DNA from 2 places in the Dactylosporangium sp. CA-139114 genome. Region 1 is predicted to be linked to the other one. Evidence: riboswitches for the same ligand, from Rfam matches in the RefSeq annotation. Region 1 holds a riboswitch; the other holds the start of a gene.
What was found. A riboswitch is a leader RNA that binds a small molecule or an ion and turns the genes downstream of it on or off. The one in region 1 is predicted to bind cobalamin.

Region 1 (7,830 bases):
GTCAGGGGGCGGTGATGGAAGGCTGTTGGCCGGAGCCGAAGCGCCAGCCTTCGACGGTGCCGATCGCCGGGTTGTAGGAGGAGGCGCCGAGGCTGCTGTAGGTCCAGGCGCCGCCGGGGGTGGCGTGCCAGTACGACCAGTACGCCGAGGCGGGCGGGGTGTTCACGCACGGCTCGGTCGCCGCGGTCGGCTGGCCGTTGATCCGGCACACGAACGCCAGGCCCCAGCGCTGGGTGCCGGTGACGGTGAACCCGGACCCGGTCAACGACGCCAGCCCGGTCGCCGGGTCACCGGCGAAACAGCTGGTAACGACGCCGCCGCCGAGGGAGCCGAAGTCGACGACGACCGTCACGCCGGTCGACGGGGCGCACGCCGCGGCGTGCGCCGCCAAGGGGGCCGGTTCGGCGAGCACGAGGGCCCCGGTGACGCCGAGGGCGGCGAGGGCGGTGGACAGGGCGCGGCGCAGGGTAGACCTCATCGTCCCTCCAACATGGACAGTGGTCATGGGCAGGCCAGCACGGGCGCGGCCGGGCGGGCCCCGGCGGCGGACAGGGTCGCCAGCCCGGACCCGGTGAGGCCGGGGACAGCCTGTGCGGTGGCCCGCACGGCGGTGGCCGGGTCGAACCCGGCCGTCGTGTAGGCGATCGCGCCGCGATTGGCGGCGGGGCCGGTGCAGCGGACCTGCAAGGTCAGCAGGAAGCCGCGGGCCTTCAGCCAGGCGACGGGCCGGCCGGCGACGGCGAGGGCCTGCGCGGCCAGACCGGTACTGTTCGCGTTCACCACACCGGAGCCGTTATTGAAGGAGCCATCGGCGGCCTGCTTCGACACCAGCCAGGCGATCGCCGGGGCGGCGTCGGCGGGGCGGTGGACGGCCAGGAGCGCCTGCACAGCCAGGGCGGTCGCGTCGACGTCGCTGGTGCAGGTGGGCTGGTCGAAGTAGAGCGGGTACCCGCCATCCGCGCACCGCGTGCCGGCCAGGTAGGCCGCGCCCGAGGCAGGCGCCCCGCCGGTAGTGCGGCCCAGCGTGAGCAGCGCGAACGCCTGGGTGAACTGGTTGCTGTAGTCACCGAACGCGGACCGGTCCGAGAACCGGCCCGACGGCGCCTGCAGCCCGCGCAGCCGGGTGATGAGGTCGACGCCGCCGAACGCGGCCGGGTTCCCGCCGCGCACCTGCACGGCGAGGGCGAGCTTCGCGGTGGCGCCGGCGTAGGCCTCGGTGCCGTCGCCGATGTATCCGGTCAGGATCTCCGGACGGGCGAGCCAGGTAGTGGCCTTGGTCGCGTTGGTGTCGGCGACCTTCGCAGCGGCGAACGCGAGGACGGCGTCGATGGTGAGGCCCTGGTCGGGGTAGGCGACGCCGTCGAAGACGACCTCGAACCGTTCGCCGTCGACGAGCTGGCGGGCCAGCCACCCGGCGGCCGCGTCGGGCCGGTTGAGGGTCGGCGGGGTGGCGGCCGCGGCAGGCGCGGTGGCGACGCTGAGCAGGACGGTGGAGAGAGCGAGCGCGGTGAGCACCCCGGTGAGGAGGGTGCGTGCGCGGTGCCGGCGGACTGCCATCAGGCGGTGCCTTTCCGGCCCTGGCAGTCGAGAGAAACCGGACGGAAACGGGATGCCCGGCGGCTCCGACCCGTGGGCCACGACGGGTAGGGAGGTACAGAACCAACGCGCGCAGACAGGTACTCGGGCTCACGACCACCACGGGTGTGCGGGTCGTCTACCGTTGCGGGCCAGCGCCGGACTTCAACCGGACTTCCCCCATCAACGCACGGCTATGCAGTTGTGACCGTCAGTCTGTCGATGTGGCGTCGCGGCGTCAATCCCTACCGACCGGGTGTGGCGATGACGACACGCCGACACGACATCTGGTGTTTCGCTTTCTCGATGCCACCCAGATGCGGTGTTGCCCGCACCTGGTCAGGCCGGGCCTCGGTGAGGTTGGTCGTGGCAACAGGGAACCCGGTGTGATTCCGGGACTGCCCCGCAGCGGTAAGTGGGAACGAACGCCGTCAACGAAGCACTGGACCCGAAGGGGTCTGGGAAGCGACGGTCAGTAGGCGACCGGAAGGTCAGGCCCGCGAGTCCGAAGACCTGCCAGCGCACCGTGCACCCGACCGGGGGTGGGCGGTGGTCGGAGGCCGCGCGGGACGGCCGACGCCAACGGCAGGTGACGGCGTGTGCCGTTCCCCTGCGGCGTCGTCCCTGCAGCTCCGGCTCAGTGGCGATCCGCCCGGCGATGGACGACCCAGAATCAGGCGGCGGTGTCGACGCCGTGGGCCTCGCGCAGCTCGGCCAGGTCGAGGCCAGCCGCTCCAAGAGCGGCGCTCAGGGCGCTCAGGCTCGGCAGATTCCTGGCATCGCCGTCTGGACCGATGAGCCGATACCACGCGATGGCGCCGACGCCGCCGACCTCCACCCGCCATCGGCGATCTCGGGTCTCCCACGCTCCGACCACACCCATGCGCCCGACGCTACGACCGCCCCTGACCTGTGCAAAGGGATGATCGAGAACTACAGCAGTGTGATTCAGCGGTGGCGCACCGACGGGTGAATCCGCGAGCTCCTCCTGGATTCCGAGAGCTGGTAGCCGATATCACGGATTCGTGGTGCACGTGAGGTCCGTGCCGGCCGCCCGGCGGCCGGGGCGCGCAAGCAGTCCGCGGGCGGAGCCGGGCGGACTGGCCGACGTCGTCACCTTGCAGCGGCGGGCCCGGTCGGGCAGCAGCCCGCAGGACGAGCAGGCGCTGTACCAGGACAGCCTGGCGGAGTACACGTGGGCGCGGGACGTCGCCGGGCTGGCGGGGACCACGTTGCAGCAGCTGATCCGCCCGGTGATCGAGGTCTGTGACTTCTACGAGTGCGTGCCGTGGCAACTGACGCCGGGCCGGCTCGATCAGTACTTCGTCGGCCCGGGCCGGCGGGCTCCGGCGACGATGCGCAAGAAGCTGCTGAACATCGACAGCTATTTCGCGTTCCTCGAGCAGCGGTACGCGGGCGAGATCATGCAACGGTTCGGCGCCGCCGTGGTGTCGCCGGTGGACACGTTCAACCGGCCCCGGCATCGCGGCGACTTCGGGCTGCGAGTGCCGCCGTCGCGGCGGGCGATGCTCGAGTTCTTCGCCGCGTGGCGGGCCGCGCTGCCGCAGGCGCGCAAGTACCACGTCGCGGTCCGCGACTACGTGATGGCGAAGATCGCCTACCTGTCCGGGGTCCGTGCGGCCGAACTGTGCGCCGTGCGCATCGGCGACGTGCACTGGGAGCTCGGCCAGTGGGGCCGGTTCGTGGTGCGCGGCAAAGGCGCCCGGGGGTCCGGACCCCGAGAGCGGATGGCGTTCCTGTTCGCCGAGGGCCGGGAGCTGTTGTGGTGGTACGTCGAGCAGATCCGCGGCGAGTTCCGCGACGACCCGGAGGACATGCTGGCGCCGCTGTGGCCGTCCGAGCGACTTCCCGCCGCGCCCGTGGCCGCACGAGCGCACCGCTGGCCGGACCGGGCCCGCCGCGACGCCCTGCGCGTGCTGCGCCTGATCGCGTCCTGGCTCGGGACCGCAGCACCGATCCGCCGCAGCGACGTCGTCAACGCCGCACGCGAGCACCGCGCCGGTGCCGCCGCCCGGGTGGTGCAGTTCCTCGCCACGCACGGCCTGCTGATCGACGACCGGCAGCCACGCACGGACGCGCACGAGCGCGCCGCCCGCCGCCTCCAAGCCGCCGTCCCGCCGGCGTACCAGGCCGACGTCGCCACCTGGACCCAATCTCTGCGAACCCCAGGACCCCACGGCACCCCACCACGGTCCTGGGCTGCCGTCCACATCTACCTGCATCACACCCTGCCGGTGCTGATCGACTGGGCGCCCCTGTTCCCGTCGCTCACCGCGATCACGCGCGACGACATCGACGCCGCGCTCGCCGCCCATCCCCGCGGCTCCATCCAACTCCAGCGCACCGGCCTGCGATCGCTGTTCCAGGCGTTACGCCATCGTCGGCGCATCTTCACCGACCCGACCCGCAACGTCCGCGGCCGCCACGCTCGACCGCTCGTCCGGCCGATCCCGTCCGACCGGCTCCGCGGCCTGCTCGACCGGGTTCCCAACACCATGGCCCGAGCCGTCGTCGCGCTTGTGGCACTGCACGCCCTGCAGGTCGAGGAACTCCGCGACATCCGCCTCGACCACCTCGACCGGGTGCGATGGCGACTCACCATCCATCGCCGCGGCGGCCGGACCCACCACCTCGTGATTGACGAGACCACTAAAGACCTGATCGGCGCATGGTTACGGGAGCGCATGCGGAGGTGGCCCACGAGTACCAACCCGTATCTCTTTGTGACTCGGCTGACCGCCCTCGACCCGCTCAACCCACAAATCAGTCGCACCGCGATCGTGCGCCACTTCCCGCCGCTCGGGCTCGGCCCCGCACAGCTGCGCGCCGACCGCATCTTGTACGAGGCGACCCAGTCAGCCGACCCGCTGATGCTGATGCGTCTGTTCGGTCTGTCGAAAAGCACGGCCATGCACTACCTCGCGGCTGCCGCTCCAGCGCACGGACGTGATCCGATCATGCCGTAGCCACCCCGCGGCACCCATTCGCCGAACCCGACGGCAGGCATCAGCAGCCTATCGATCCGACTTCCCGCGCATCCACAGTGGACTTTCAGCCGGAAGTATGTGTTGCGTTCGCGAGTGGTGGTCAGTTGGCGTGCCGAGCGGCGAGCCGGTCGAAGAAGGTGTTAAGGCGCTCGGCCGTGGAGGAGTGGTCGACGAGGTCGACGCCGCCGAACCGGTAGACCTCGTAGCCGGCCAGCCGCAACTCGCGATCCTCGGCCATCATGTCGGCGTACCGCCGAGGGCTGGCGCGGCCATCGTCGTCGGCGTAGTGGTGCGGACCGTCGCATTCGATGACCACCCGGGCGTGATGGGGCAGGAGCATCAGGAAGTCCATGCGCTGCCGCTGCAAGGGCGCCTGTCCGGGCGGGTACTGGCTGCGGGTGTACGGGTCGTAGTGCAGATACACCTGCGGGATCAGCGCCGGGATGTCCGGGCCGAGGCGGACGTAACGGTTGGTGTAGGTTCGCAGGATCCGTCGCTCGGCGTCGTTGTCGCCGAGCGACGCGTTGAGACGCTGATACAGGCTGAGAGACACATCGTGGTCGGATGCGCCGCCCATGCCCTGCTGCTCAGCCCACCAGGAGGTCAGGTCGCTCCATGTGAGGCCGTGGGCGGGCAGCGGCCGGTCGTACATGAGGCAGTTCTGGACGTTGCCGGTGATCCGCAGGTCGTTGTTGAGAGCGTCGGTGATGACGATCTTCGGCTTCGGGCCGATCGCGGCAAAGATGAGGTTCTTCATAGTCCCGCGGACCCCGGCCCCGATGCGGCGCGGAGCGAAGACCGGAGCGCCGCTGATCGCGGTGACCTGCACGAGCTCGTAGCCATCGTGGACGAGCACACCGTTCACGAAGTCGCGAATCCGTTCAACCTCGTCTAGATCAGTTCGGACAGCAGGGTGCAGCATTTCGGCCAGGAACAGCAGCAGCTTCTCGTCACTGTCGGCCAGCCCGAGCCGGCGATCGGTGAAGACCCAGTCGTCGTCCCAGTCGTCGTTAGCCATGCGGTGCTGCACGAAGTCCTGGAACGCGGTGGTGTAGCGGGAATCGTGGCTCGGCAGCGCCTCGAGGTCGTACAGTCGGGCCAAGAAGTCCGGCTCTGGTAGTGCACCGCTCCAGAAGGTCTGCTGTGGCTCAAGGAACATCCGGCGACCGCTCGGCGCCCGGGCACAGACCTGCGGCAGACCCGCGAGAAGTCGCCGCCGAGTGACGTCGGTGATGGCATTGTCCAGGGCGACGGTGACCTCCGCGACGGCACATGATCCGACCTGTGGACGGCAGCGGACCACGTGGCGTCGGTCGCTGGCCGATGCATCACTTTACGAGATGCGACACAGAACCAGCTCACGGAGACCGATATGGGTCTCGAGGCGGCGGATCGCCTGACGGGAACCTGCGGTACTCGCCACGTCAAAGGTCGAAGTGCGCGATGGGTTCCATCGGGAGGACCCGCAGGATTTCGGGAACCCGTCGCCTTCCGTCGAACTTCAGCTCGTACGACCAGCCGCTGGCGGTCGGCGGCGGCCCTGGGGTGGCCAGCATCGCGGCCACGCGGGCCGGCAGCCCGGTGCGGTCGGACGACGTCATTCGCAGGCGTCGTCCGGATCGGTCAGCCGCGGGGGCGCCTGTGCCAGGGTGAGGTCGCCCATGTCGAGTCCGTGGCGGTGCAGCAGTTCCTGCAATCCGCTGGTGGTCCGCCAGTACTCGACGCCATCCGAGTCGATAGCACGGTTCCAGGTACGCTCGCCGGTGCCGTCGCGATCGAAAACGGCAGATTCGACCCGCCAGCCTGGCGCGTACAGGACCGTGGTTCCCATCAACCCACTTGTTGGTTCGCAATGAACCTGATCCGGTTGCTGCTGGGGAGCAGGTACGGATCAACTTGGCTGAGACGCCTTTGGCGGGTTCCATCTCGGTGGTTCTGATCTTTTTTCAGCGGGTCGCGCTGCTTTGGCTCGCGTGAGTGTGAAGTACGCAGTCCGGTCGGGTTCGGGTCCTTGTTCGTTCCACCAGTAGCCCGGGCGTAGCGGGACGCCGGCCCACCGGCAGAGTGGGTGGCCCCGTTCGAGGAGCTCGCGTGGTGTGGGGTGGTTGAGGGCGTGGGCGGCTTGGAGCAGGAGATGGACGGGGGCGGCGATGATTGGTTTGGTGAGGATTTCGGCGGCGTCGGCTGGCCAGGGCAGCGTGCTGAGGAGGTCGGCGAGGGAGATGGTTTCGGGGTAGCGGACCAGATTGTCAGTGTCGGGCCGGTTGAGGTGTGCGGCGCGGGCCTGCCAGCGCACGCTGATTGCCTCGGGGGCGGTTCGTAGGTTTGGGGCGTAGGGGCGCCAGTTGCGGGTCAGTCGCGCCGCGGTGGTGTAGGCGTACCGGAACGTCGCGTGGCGTCGGCGCCGTAGCCGGAGGTGGCGTTGCGCCGCGGCCAGGACTTCCGGGAAGCGCTGCAGCGACTGCTCTGGCAGGTCGGCGCCCGGGTCAGCGAGGGCGACGCGGTGTTCGATACAGATGGCGGGTTGCTGCTCCGCGAGGGCGATCGTGGCCTCGACATGGACGCCGCGGGTGGCGGCGCAGCGGCTGCAGGGCCTCGCGAGGCGTGCGCTGTGGAGGGCGGTCCAGTCGGTGGCCGGGGTTGGGTCGTCGGTGTCGAGCGCGTGGGTACGGGTGGCGCGACGCAGTGTGGTTGTGGTCGAGCCGCTGTAGATGGAGAGCCGGTTGAGGGCGGCGTCGTTGAGGACGAGGTCGGAATGGTTCCCGCGGGTCCCGCCGGCGCGGGTGTTGGGGTGTTGCCGTCGCCAGCCGAGGTGGTTGATGAGCATCGCGACGGTGATGTGGTTGTTCGCGGCGAGCCGGCGCAGGTAGGAGATGAGCAGTTCGTCGGGCAGCGGCTGAGTGGGGATGGGCAGCGGCCGGGCTGGCTCGTGCCACCGGGGGACGGGCACGGTGCCGTTGCCGGGCGCGGTCACCCGGTGCCGACCGATGCGGCGTTCGCGCGTTTGGCCCGGGGGCTCGTGCGCGGGTGTTCGGCGGCGTGGTCGAGGATGACGCGGTCGAGGGTGGCGCGGGTGATGCGTTCGGTGCCGTCGAAGATGGCTTCGATGGCGGCGCCGCGGATGAGGTGGGAGAGGCTGCCGATCATGCCGCCGGTGCGCTGGTGGAGGTACCCGGCGAGGCGCGCGAGCGGGCCGGGTGTGTGGGCGTACAGGCGCAGGGTGTGTTCGAGCGCGCTGACGAGGGCG
Region 2 (7,830 bases), 940 kb from region 1:
GGTGGAACTCGTGGCCGGTCACGCGCGTGCCGGCCGGGGCGAGGACGCTGTCGGACAGGGCGACGGCGTCGCGGTAGCCCAGCGTGAGCGAGGGCGTCATGACCGCCTCGGCGTCCAGGACCCCGCACATCGGGCGGCCGTCGAGGGTGCGGCAGAGCCAGAGCAGGCCCGCGCACTCGGCCGCGATCGCGCCCCCGGCCGCGGCCAGGGCGGCCACCTCGCGGCGGAGGGGCTCGTTGGCGCAGAGCTGCTCGGCGTACACCTCCGGAAAACCACCGCCCACGACGAGCGCGCGGGCGCCGGCGGGCAGGGCCTCGTCCCGCAGCGGGTCCACTGTGGCCACCTGAGCGCCGGCCGCGGCGAGCAGCTCCACGGTCTCGGCGTAGCCGAACGAGAACGCTGGGCCGCCCGCGACCGCCACGACCGGCGCCCCGGCGACGGGCTCGGCGACGGCCGGCGTCCACGGCGGCGCGCACAGCGGCGGGGCGGCGCGGGCCACGGCCAGCACCGCGTCCAGGTCCACGCTCGCGGCCACGAGCCCGGCCAGGGCCGCGACCGACGCGGCCGCCTCCGCCGACCGCTCCACCACCGGCACCAGGCCGAGGTGGCGCGACGGGGCGGCGACGGCGTCGTGGCGGCGCAGGACGCCCAGCACCGGCGTGCCGACCTCGGCGCAGGCGTCGCGCAGGATCTGCTCGTGGCGGTCCGAGCCGACGCGGTTGAGGATCGCGCCGGCGATGTGGATGCCGTCGCCGAACGTGCGGAAGCCGTGGATGAGCGCGGCCACCGAGCGCGCCTGGGCGGTCGCGTCGACGACGAGGACGACGGGCGCGGCGAGCAGCCGGGCCACGTGCGCGGTGGAGCCGAACTCGCCGGCCCCGGTGCGCCCGTCGTAGAGGCCCATGACGCCCTCGACCACGGCCAGGTCGGTGCCGGCCGAGCCGTGCGCGAACAGCGGCCCGACGAGGTCCTCGCCGACGAGCACCGGGTCGAGGTTGCGGCCCGGGCGTCCGGCGGCGAGGGCGTGGTAGCCGGGGTCGATGTAGTCCGGCCCCACCTTGAACGGCGCCACGCGCTCGCCCCGCGCGGCGAACGCGGCCAGCAGGCCGGTCGCGACGGTGGTCTTGCCGTGACCGGAGGCCGGGGCCGCGATGACGAGCCGCGCTACCACTCGATGCCCTGCTGGCCTTTTCGCCCGGCGTCCATCGGGTGCTTGACCTTCGTCATGTCGGTCACCAGGTCGGCCAGCTCGAGCAGGTCGGGGTGCGCGTCGCGGCCGGTGACGACCACGTGCTGGTTGCCGGGCCGCTCGCGCAGGGTCTCCACGACGTCGGCGATGTCGACCCAGCCCCACTTGATCGGGTACGTGAACTCGTCGAGGACGTAGAAGCGGTACGCCTCCGCGGCCAGGTCGCGCTTGATCTGGGCCCAGCCCTCGGCCGCCTCGGCGGCGTGGTCGCGCTCGGTGCCGGGCCGCTGGATCCACGACCAGCCCTCGCCCATCTTGTGCCACACCACGCTGCCGCCCTGGCCGGTCGCGCCGAGCGCGCGCAGGGCGGTCTCCTCGCCGACCTTCCACTTCGGGCTCTTCACGAACTGGAACACGGCGATGGGCCAGCCGGCGCTCCACGCGCGCAGGGCCATGCCGAACGCGGCGGTGGACTTGCCCTTGCCCTGCCCGGTGTGCACGGCCAGCACGTGCTGGCGGCGGCGCTGGCGGGTGGTGAGCCCGTCGTCGGGCACGTTCTCGACCTTGCCCTGCGGCATCTGACTAGGCTCCCAGGCTCGCGAGTGGAATACAGGATGCGTCCAGGGCCCCGGCCAGGCGGCGGGCGAGGCCGAGGCGGATCGGGCCCTGCTCGCAGTCGACCACGACCGCGGGGACGCCGTGCAGCAGCGGTACGACGCTCAGCGGGTCCGGCCCGCTGGTCGAGCGCCCGTCGGTGACGACCACGAGCAGCGGGCGGCGGCGGGCGTCGCGGCGGCGCTCGCCGTGCAGGGTGCGCGCGGCCTGGCGCAGCCCGGCGGCCAGCGGCGTGCGGCCCCCGGTGCGCAGCTCGGCCAGGCGCACCACGCCGACCTCGTGGCTCGCGGTCGGCTCCAGCACCAGCGTGGCGTCGTGGCCGCGGAACGAGACCATCCCGACCTTGTCCCGGCGCTGGTACGCGTCGCGCAGCAGCGACAGGATCGCCGTCTTGACCACGCCCATGCGCTGCCGGGCGGCCATGGAGCCGGACGCGTCGACGACGAACAGCACCAGGTTCGCCTCACGGCCGACCTTGACCGCCTCGCGCACGTCGCGGGCCTCGGCGCGGCTCGACCCGCGCAGCGCGGCGGCGCGGATGGTGTCGGGCACGTGGATGCTCGTGAGCTTGCCGCCGAGCGGGGCGCGGGAGCGCACCACGCGGCCGTGGCGGGACAGGGCGGGCGAGCGGCGGCCGGCGTGCGCCCCCGCCTCGCGGTTCGCCCGGCCCGCGATGCTGAGCAGCTTCGGTTTGTACGGCACCCCGGCGAACGCCAGCTGCCCCGGCGCCCCGACGCTCGCGCCGGACGGGTCCCCCGCGTCCCCCGCGCCCACGTCCGCCGTGTCCGATTCGCCCCGCGAATCGGATTTGTCGGTAACGGGACCATCGTTCGGCTCGACCGGCGGCCGCTGCTCGGGCGCGACCGGCGGCGGCGGGTCCCCGGCCCCGGCCCGCTCCGACTCCGGCGAGTCGGGCATGTCCGAGATATCCGTCGGGCTGGGCGGAACCGGGTCATCGTCCGGGGGCGGGCCGCCGTCGCCGGGAGGCGGGTCCTCGTCCGGCCCGGCCTCCTGCTCGAGCACCTCTTCGAGGCGGTCGCGGTCGGCCCCCGGCGGGTCGAGCGGGTCCCGCCGGCGCCGGTGCGGCAGCGCCAGCCGGGCCGCGTCGCGCACGTCCGCCTTCGTGACCACGCTCCGCCCGTGCCAGGCCGCGAGCGCGACCGCCGTGCGGGCCACCACGATGTCGGCCCGGAGGCCGTCGACGCGGTACGCCAGGCAGATCCGCGCGATCCGGTCGAGCTGCGCGTCGGGCAGGGCCACCGCCCCGAGCCGGGCCCGGGCGCTGACGATCCGCGCGGCCAGGGCGGCGTCCTCGGCCACGTAGCGCCCGGCGAACGACGAGGGGTCGGCCTCGTACGCCAGCCGCCGCCGCACGACCTCGGCCCGCGGCGCGGCCTCCTGCGGCGCCGCGACCCCGACGACGAGCCCGAAACGGTCCACGAGCTGCGGCCGGGGCTCGCCCTCCTCGGGGTTCATGGTGCCCACGAGCAGGAAGCGGGCCGCGTGCTTGACCGACACGCCGTCGCGCTCGACGTGCGCGCGGCCCATGGCGGCGGCGTCGAGCAGCAGGTCGACGAGGTGGTCGGGCAGCAGGTTGACCTCGTCGACGTAGAGGACCCCGCGGTGCGCGGCGGCGAGCAGGCCCGGCTCGTAGGCCTTCACCCCGTCGCCGAGGGCCCGCTGCAGGTCCAGGGTGCCCACGACCCGGTCCTCGGTGGCCCCGACGGGCAGCTCGACCAGGGCGGACCGGCGGCGTTGGGTGCCCGCGCCGGGAGTGTGCGGGCCGTCCGGGCACTCGGGGTCGGGCGCGGCCGGGTCACAGGCGAAGCGGCAGCCGGCGACGACGTCGACCTCGGGCAGCAACGCGGCCAGGGCCCGCACGACGGTGGACTTGGCGGTGCCCTTCTCGCCGCGGACGAGCACCCCGCCGATGGCCGGCGAGACCGCCGTGAGCAGCAGCGCGAGGCGCAGATCGGCCAGGCCGACGACGGCCGAGAACGGATACGGCGGGGTCACGGGCACTCTTCCCTTCGGCGGGTCCGCGCCCGCGAGGCGGCTGTTGCGAGCGGCCGGAGTCTCCTGACTGCCGGTTCCGCGCCGCCCCTCGCCCGCCCCGGCCGTCGCCGGCCGTGGTCCGTGCTGAGGTGCGACTCCCCGGTCACAGTGGCGGGACCGTCCCGGACTCGCACCGGGTTCCTCCGCATACCGCTCGCCCGCCATCGTGTCCCACCGGCCACCGGCACGTCAACGTGGCGCGGTGTGACCCTCACGATCCGCACCGGCCGGCCGATGGGACGGGCATGCGGCGCGTCCTGGACTCGGCCGCGCAGACCCTGCTGTGCGCGCTCCTCGTGGCGGTCGCCCTGATCGCCGCGACGCCGCCGCGGCTGCCGGGGCTGGCCCCGGAGACCTCGGTGGCGCCGCCGGGCACGCGGGCGATGTGGCTGTGGGAGCACGACGATCCCGGGCCGGTCGTGGACTGGGCCGCGGCCAACGGGGTGCGAGCGCTGTTCGCGTACTACGACCCGCGCACCGACGACACCGCACGGCTGCGGCGCCTGCGGGAGCTGTGCGACGCGGCCGGCATCATGCTCGACGCGCTCGGCGGGGAGCCCGGCTGGACGACCGACCACGCCACCGCGCTGGCCTGGGCCGAGGGCGCCGCGGCCACGGGCCTGTTCCACGGGCTGCACCTGGACGTCGAGCCCTACCTGCTGCCCTCCTGGAGCCAGGACCAGGCATCACTGGTACCGCAGTATCTGTCACTGCTCGACGAGACGGCCACGGCCACGGACCTGCCGCTCGAGGCCGACGTGCCCTTCTGGCTGCCGACCGTGACCCTCGCCGGCGGGGTGAACCTGGCCGACGCCGTGCTCGCCCGCGTCTCCGGCGTCACGGTGATGAGCTACCGCAACACCGCCACCGGCGCCAACTCGATGGTCGGGGTCGCCGACGACCTGCTGCGGCGGGCCGGGCGGGTCGCCAAGCCGGTGCGCCTGGGCGCGGAGACGCAGGCCCTGGGCGACTGCGCGTACTGCACCTTCCACGGCACCACCGCCGGTCAGCTGCACCGGACCCTGGCCGCGGTCGACTCCGCCGCCCAGCGGTACCCGGCGTTCGCGGGCATCGCGGTGCACCAGTACGAGTCCTGGGTCGCCCTGAGCGGCTAGGCCCCCCGGGAACCCGAATCGACCCCGGCCGAACCGGAGGTGAACCACGACCGGCCTCAACCCGCCCCGTCCGCCGCCGATCAGCCGGTCGACAGCAGTCGTCATGGGAAGGACCCCTCCGATGCGCCGTACCGCCTCCATCGCCCTCGCCTGTGCCGCCGGCGCGGCCGCCATCGTTCCCGCGGCGGCCCCGGCCTCCGCGGCGGCGCCGGACTTCGGGCTGGTGGTGCCGGTGCTCGCGCCGATGCTGCCGGGCCAGACGGGGTGGGTGGGCACCATGTGGGCCGCGACCAGCGACGTCTGCGACGTGAAGGTGACCGCGAGCGGCGCCGGCGTGACGGTGAAGTACCCGGCCAACACCGCGGCCTACTCGTCGCTGTCGAAGGGCGACTCGCTGGCCAAGGGCCACGTGGACTACGCCGCGTTCAACGTCGCGCTCGCCGCCGGCAGCCCGCTCGCGCTCGTGCCGCTCAAGCTCGACTACACCTACACCGCGAAGGCCGACGGGGCGACGTCCTGCACCGGCACCCCGCGCTCCGGCTCCGTCACCGCCACGCTCCCGGTCGTCTCGGTCACCGGCGACGCCGTGGTGCAGAAGACAACCCAAGTGACCGTGCCGAAGGCGACCCCGGTCTGGTCGCAGCTGGTCTTCCAGTCCCGCAAGGCCGGCGTCGACAACCTGCAGATCACGGTCGCGGGCGCGCCGAGCGGCCTGGTTGTGTCCTACCCGGCCGAGCGTTCCTACACCGCCCTGAACAAGGGCACCGGCCTGGCCGTCGGCACCGACGACTTCGCCGCCGTCAAGTTCGACGCCACCAACGTGGCCGCCGGCACCTACAAGCTCACCGTCAAGCTCTCCTACGGCAGCACGACCGACTCGAACGACCTGACGCTCGTCGTCGCCTGACGCCCGGGCCGGCCGGTGCCCGCGCGGCGCCGGCCGGGCCGCCGTCGTTGTTCCACAGAGAGGTGGGAACGCTTGTGATCCGCTCCCGTGCCCTGCTCGCCGCGGCCACCCTGGCCCTCACGGCGGGCCTTTGCGCGTGCGGCAAGTCCGGGAACCCGGCCAAGACGGAGATCCAGGCGCCGAAGCCGTCGCCGTCGGCCTCGCTGACCCAGGACCGCCGCGAGACCATCTTCCTCGACGCGACCGCGCAGCACCTCTGCGCGGTGCAGTCGCAGGTGTACACCGACCCGTCGGCGATGGCCTCGGCCTACGCGTCCCGCCCCGTCTACACGGACCTCACCGCGGCGCAGGTCGACGCGTTCCAGCAGCAGGTCATCAGCGACCCCGCCTTCGCCGACCGGCTGACCCGGCGCATCCAGGCCACCTGCGGCACGGCCAGGTAGACCCCGCACACGAGAAGCCCCGCGACACGAGGGGGGAGGAGTGTCGCGGGGCCGGCTCATCTATGTATGCATATCGAGAGCGTTCTCGAGGTAAGCGGTGCGAGGACCCCGTCGCGGCGATCCCTTCAGTGGTGCTGCGGTCAGCATGCGGGACGGCACTTGGCGGGGACTTGGCGCGCACTTGCGCCGATGTGTCACGCACGCGACAGGGCCCCGCGCATCGACCGGGTCACGTATGTTGCCAGCCGTGAGCCGCGACGAACTCGACCTCGACTCGCTCGCGCCCGAGCCCGTGGTGCCGGCCGACCCGCGCCGGGCCGCGGCGTGGGCCGCGGGGATCGCGGGCTGCGCGGTGCTGGTGCTGTTCGTGCTGCTCACGAGCGATCTGGTGTTCGGCCGGACGGTCGGGCTGGCGGCCCGGCCGGGATCGGGGACCGCACGGCCGCCCCGGCGCTCGCCGCCGCGCTGGCCGACGACGTCCTCGGCGACCAGGAGGCGCTCGGGGCGGCGCCGTTCAGCGCGGCGTACCTCAGCGCCGACGGACGGCCCCTGCTGGTCTGGGGCGGCACCGGGCGGGCGGTCCAGCGGGCCGACGACGCGGCGCTGCTGCGGACCCTGCGTGAGCGGACGCTGCGGTTCGTGCCGGAGCCCGGCGGCGGGACGACGGCCGACGCCGACCCGGGACCGGACCGTGGCCGGGCGACGTGCACCGACCTGCGCCGCCACGGGTCCGGGTACGCGGTGTGCGCCTGGACCTTCGGCGCGGCCGCCGTGGGCGTGCTCGTGGTCGACGGGCCCGACGACGACCCGGCCGCGACGCTGCGCCGGGTCCTGGACGCCGTCGTCGTGCGGCGCTGAGCGTCCGCGGCGGCTGGGGCCGGCCGTCTAGAGCATCGCCTCGAGGGTCAGGCGCTCGGCGGCGGCCGCGCGGACCTGCGGGGTCTCGATCGGGTCGTCGCGCAGGTAGGCGACGCGGCGCTCGAGCTTCTCGTCGAGCGGGACGCGGCGCACGGCGATGAGGCGCACGTCGGCCTCGCAGTCCCACAGGCCCTCGGTCAGCGCGCCCGCGCACGCGTCCGGCTCCAGTTCCAGCCGGGCGCGCAGGTAGGCGGCGCGCTCGTACGAGTGCGGGCTGAACCACAGCGAGCGGATGCGGGGCAGCGCCTGGCGGGCCGCGTCGCCGCCGACCCGGGCGAGGCCGTCGGCCAGGCGGTCGTAGCCGCACATGTCGTCCTCGCGCCGGTCGAGCCAGTCGAGGCCGGCCAGCAGCGCCGGGCCGTCGGACTCGTCGCCGCGCTCGGCGAGCACGCACAGGGCGCTCCAGTACTGCCCCGAGGCCGGATCGGCCACGACCCGCCGGGCGGCCGGCAGCGAGTCGACCGCCGGCTCGGCCCGGCAGCCGAAGTCGTCGGCGGCGCTCAGCAGCTCGCCGAGCCCGCTCAGCGGCTCGGGCCCGTGCGCCACGGCGGCGTGGATGCGCTCGTCGCGGCCGGCCCAGTCGCCCCA

Region 2: another riboswitch for cobalamin. It lies ahead of ACQP2P_RS11860 (VWA domain-containing protein); the one in region 1 lies ahead of ACQP2P_RS16125 (hypothetical protein).

The regions. Positions count from the first base shown of each region.
Region 1 is NZ_CP192080.1:3,551,230-3,559,059, forward strand. Features, by position in the region: gene ACQP2P_RS16110 (hypothetical protein) at 2-478, opposite strand; gene ACQP2P_RS16115 (peptidase) at 502-1,557, opposite strand; cobalamin riboswitch at 1,911-2,110, shown strand; gene ACQP2P_RS16120 (hypothetical protein) at 2,249-2,458, opposite strand; gene ACQP2P_RS16125 (hypothetical protein) at 2,601-4,562, shown strand; gene ACQP2P_RS16130 (hypothetical protein) at 4,684-5,886, opposite strand; gene ACQP2P_RS16135 (hypothetical protein) at 6,008-6,184, opposite strand; gene ACQP2P_RS16140 (hypothetical protein) at 6,181-6,414, opposite strand; gene ACQP2P_RS16145 (TniQ family protein) at 6,475-7,557, opposite strand; gene ACQP2P_RS16150 (ATP-binding protein) at 7,554-7,830, opposite strand, start outside.
Region 2 is NZ_CP192080.1:2,610,514-2,618,343, reverse strand. Features, by position in the region: gene ACQP2P_RS11870 (cobyrinate a,c-diamide synthase) at 1-1,171, opposite strand, end outside; gene cobO (cob(I)yrinic acid a,c-diamide adenosyltransferase) at 1,165-1,767, opposite strand; gene ACQP2P_RS11860 (VWA domain-containing protein) at 1,772-3,820, opposite strand; cobalamin riboswitch at 3,878-4,002, opposite strand; gene ACQP2P_RS11855 (hypothetical protein) at 4,105-4,974, shown strand; gene ACQP2P_RS11850 (hypothetical protein) at 5,096-5,881, shown strand; gene ACQP2P_RS11845 (hypothetical protein) at 5,956-6,324, shown strand; gene ACQP2P_RS11840 (hypothetical protein) at 6,649-7,182, shown strand; gene ACQP2P_RS11835 (hypothetical protein) at 7,210-7,830, opposite strand, start outside.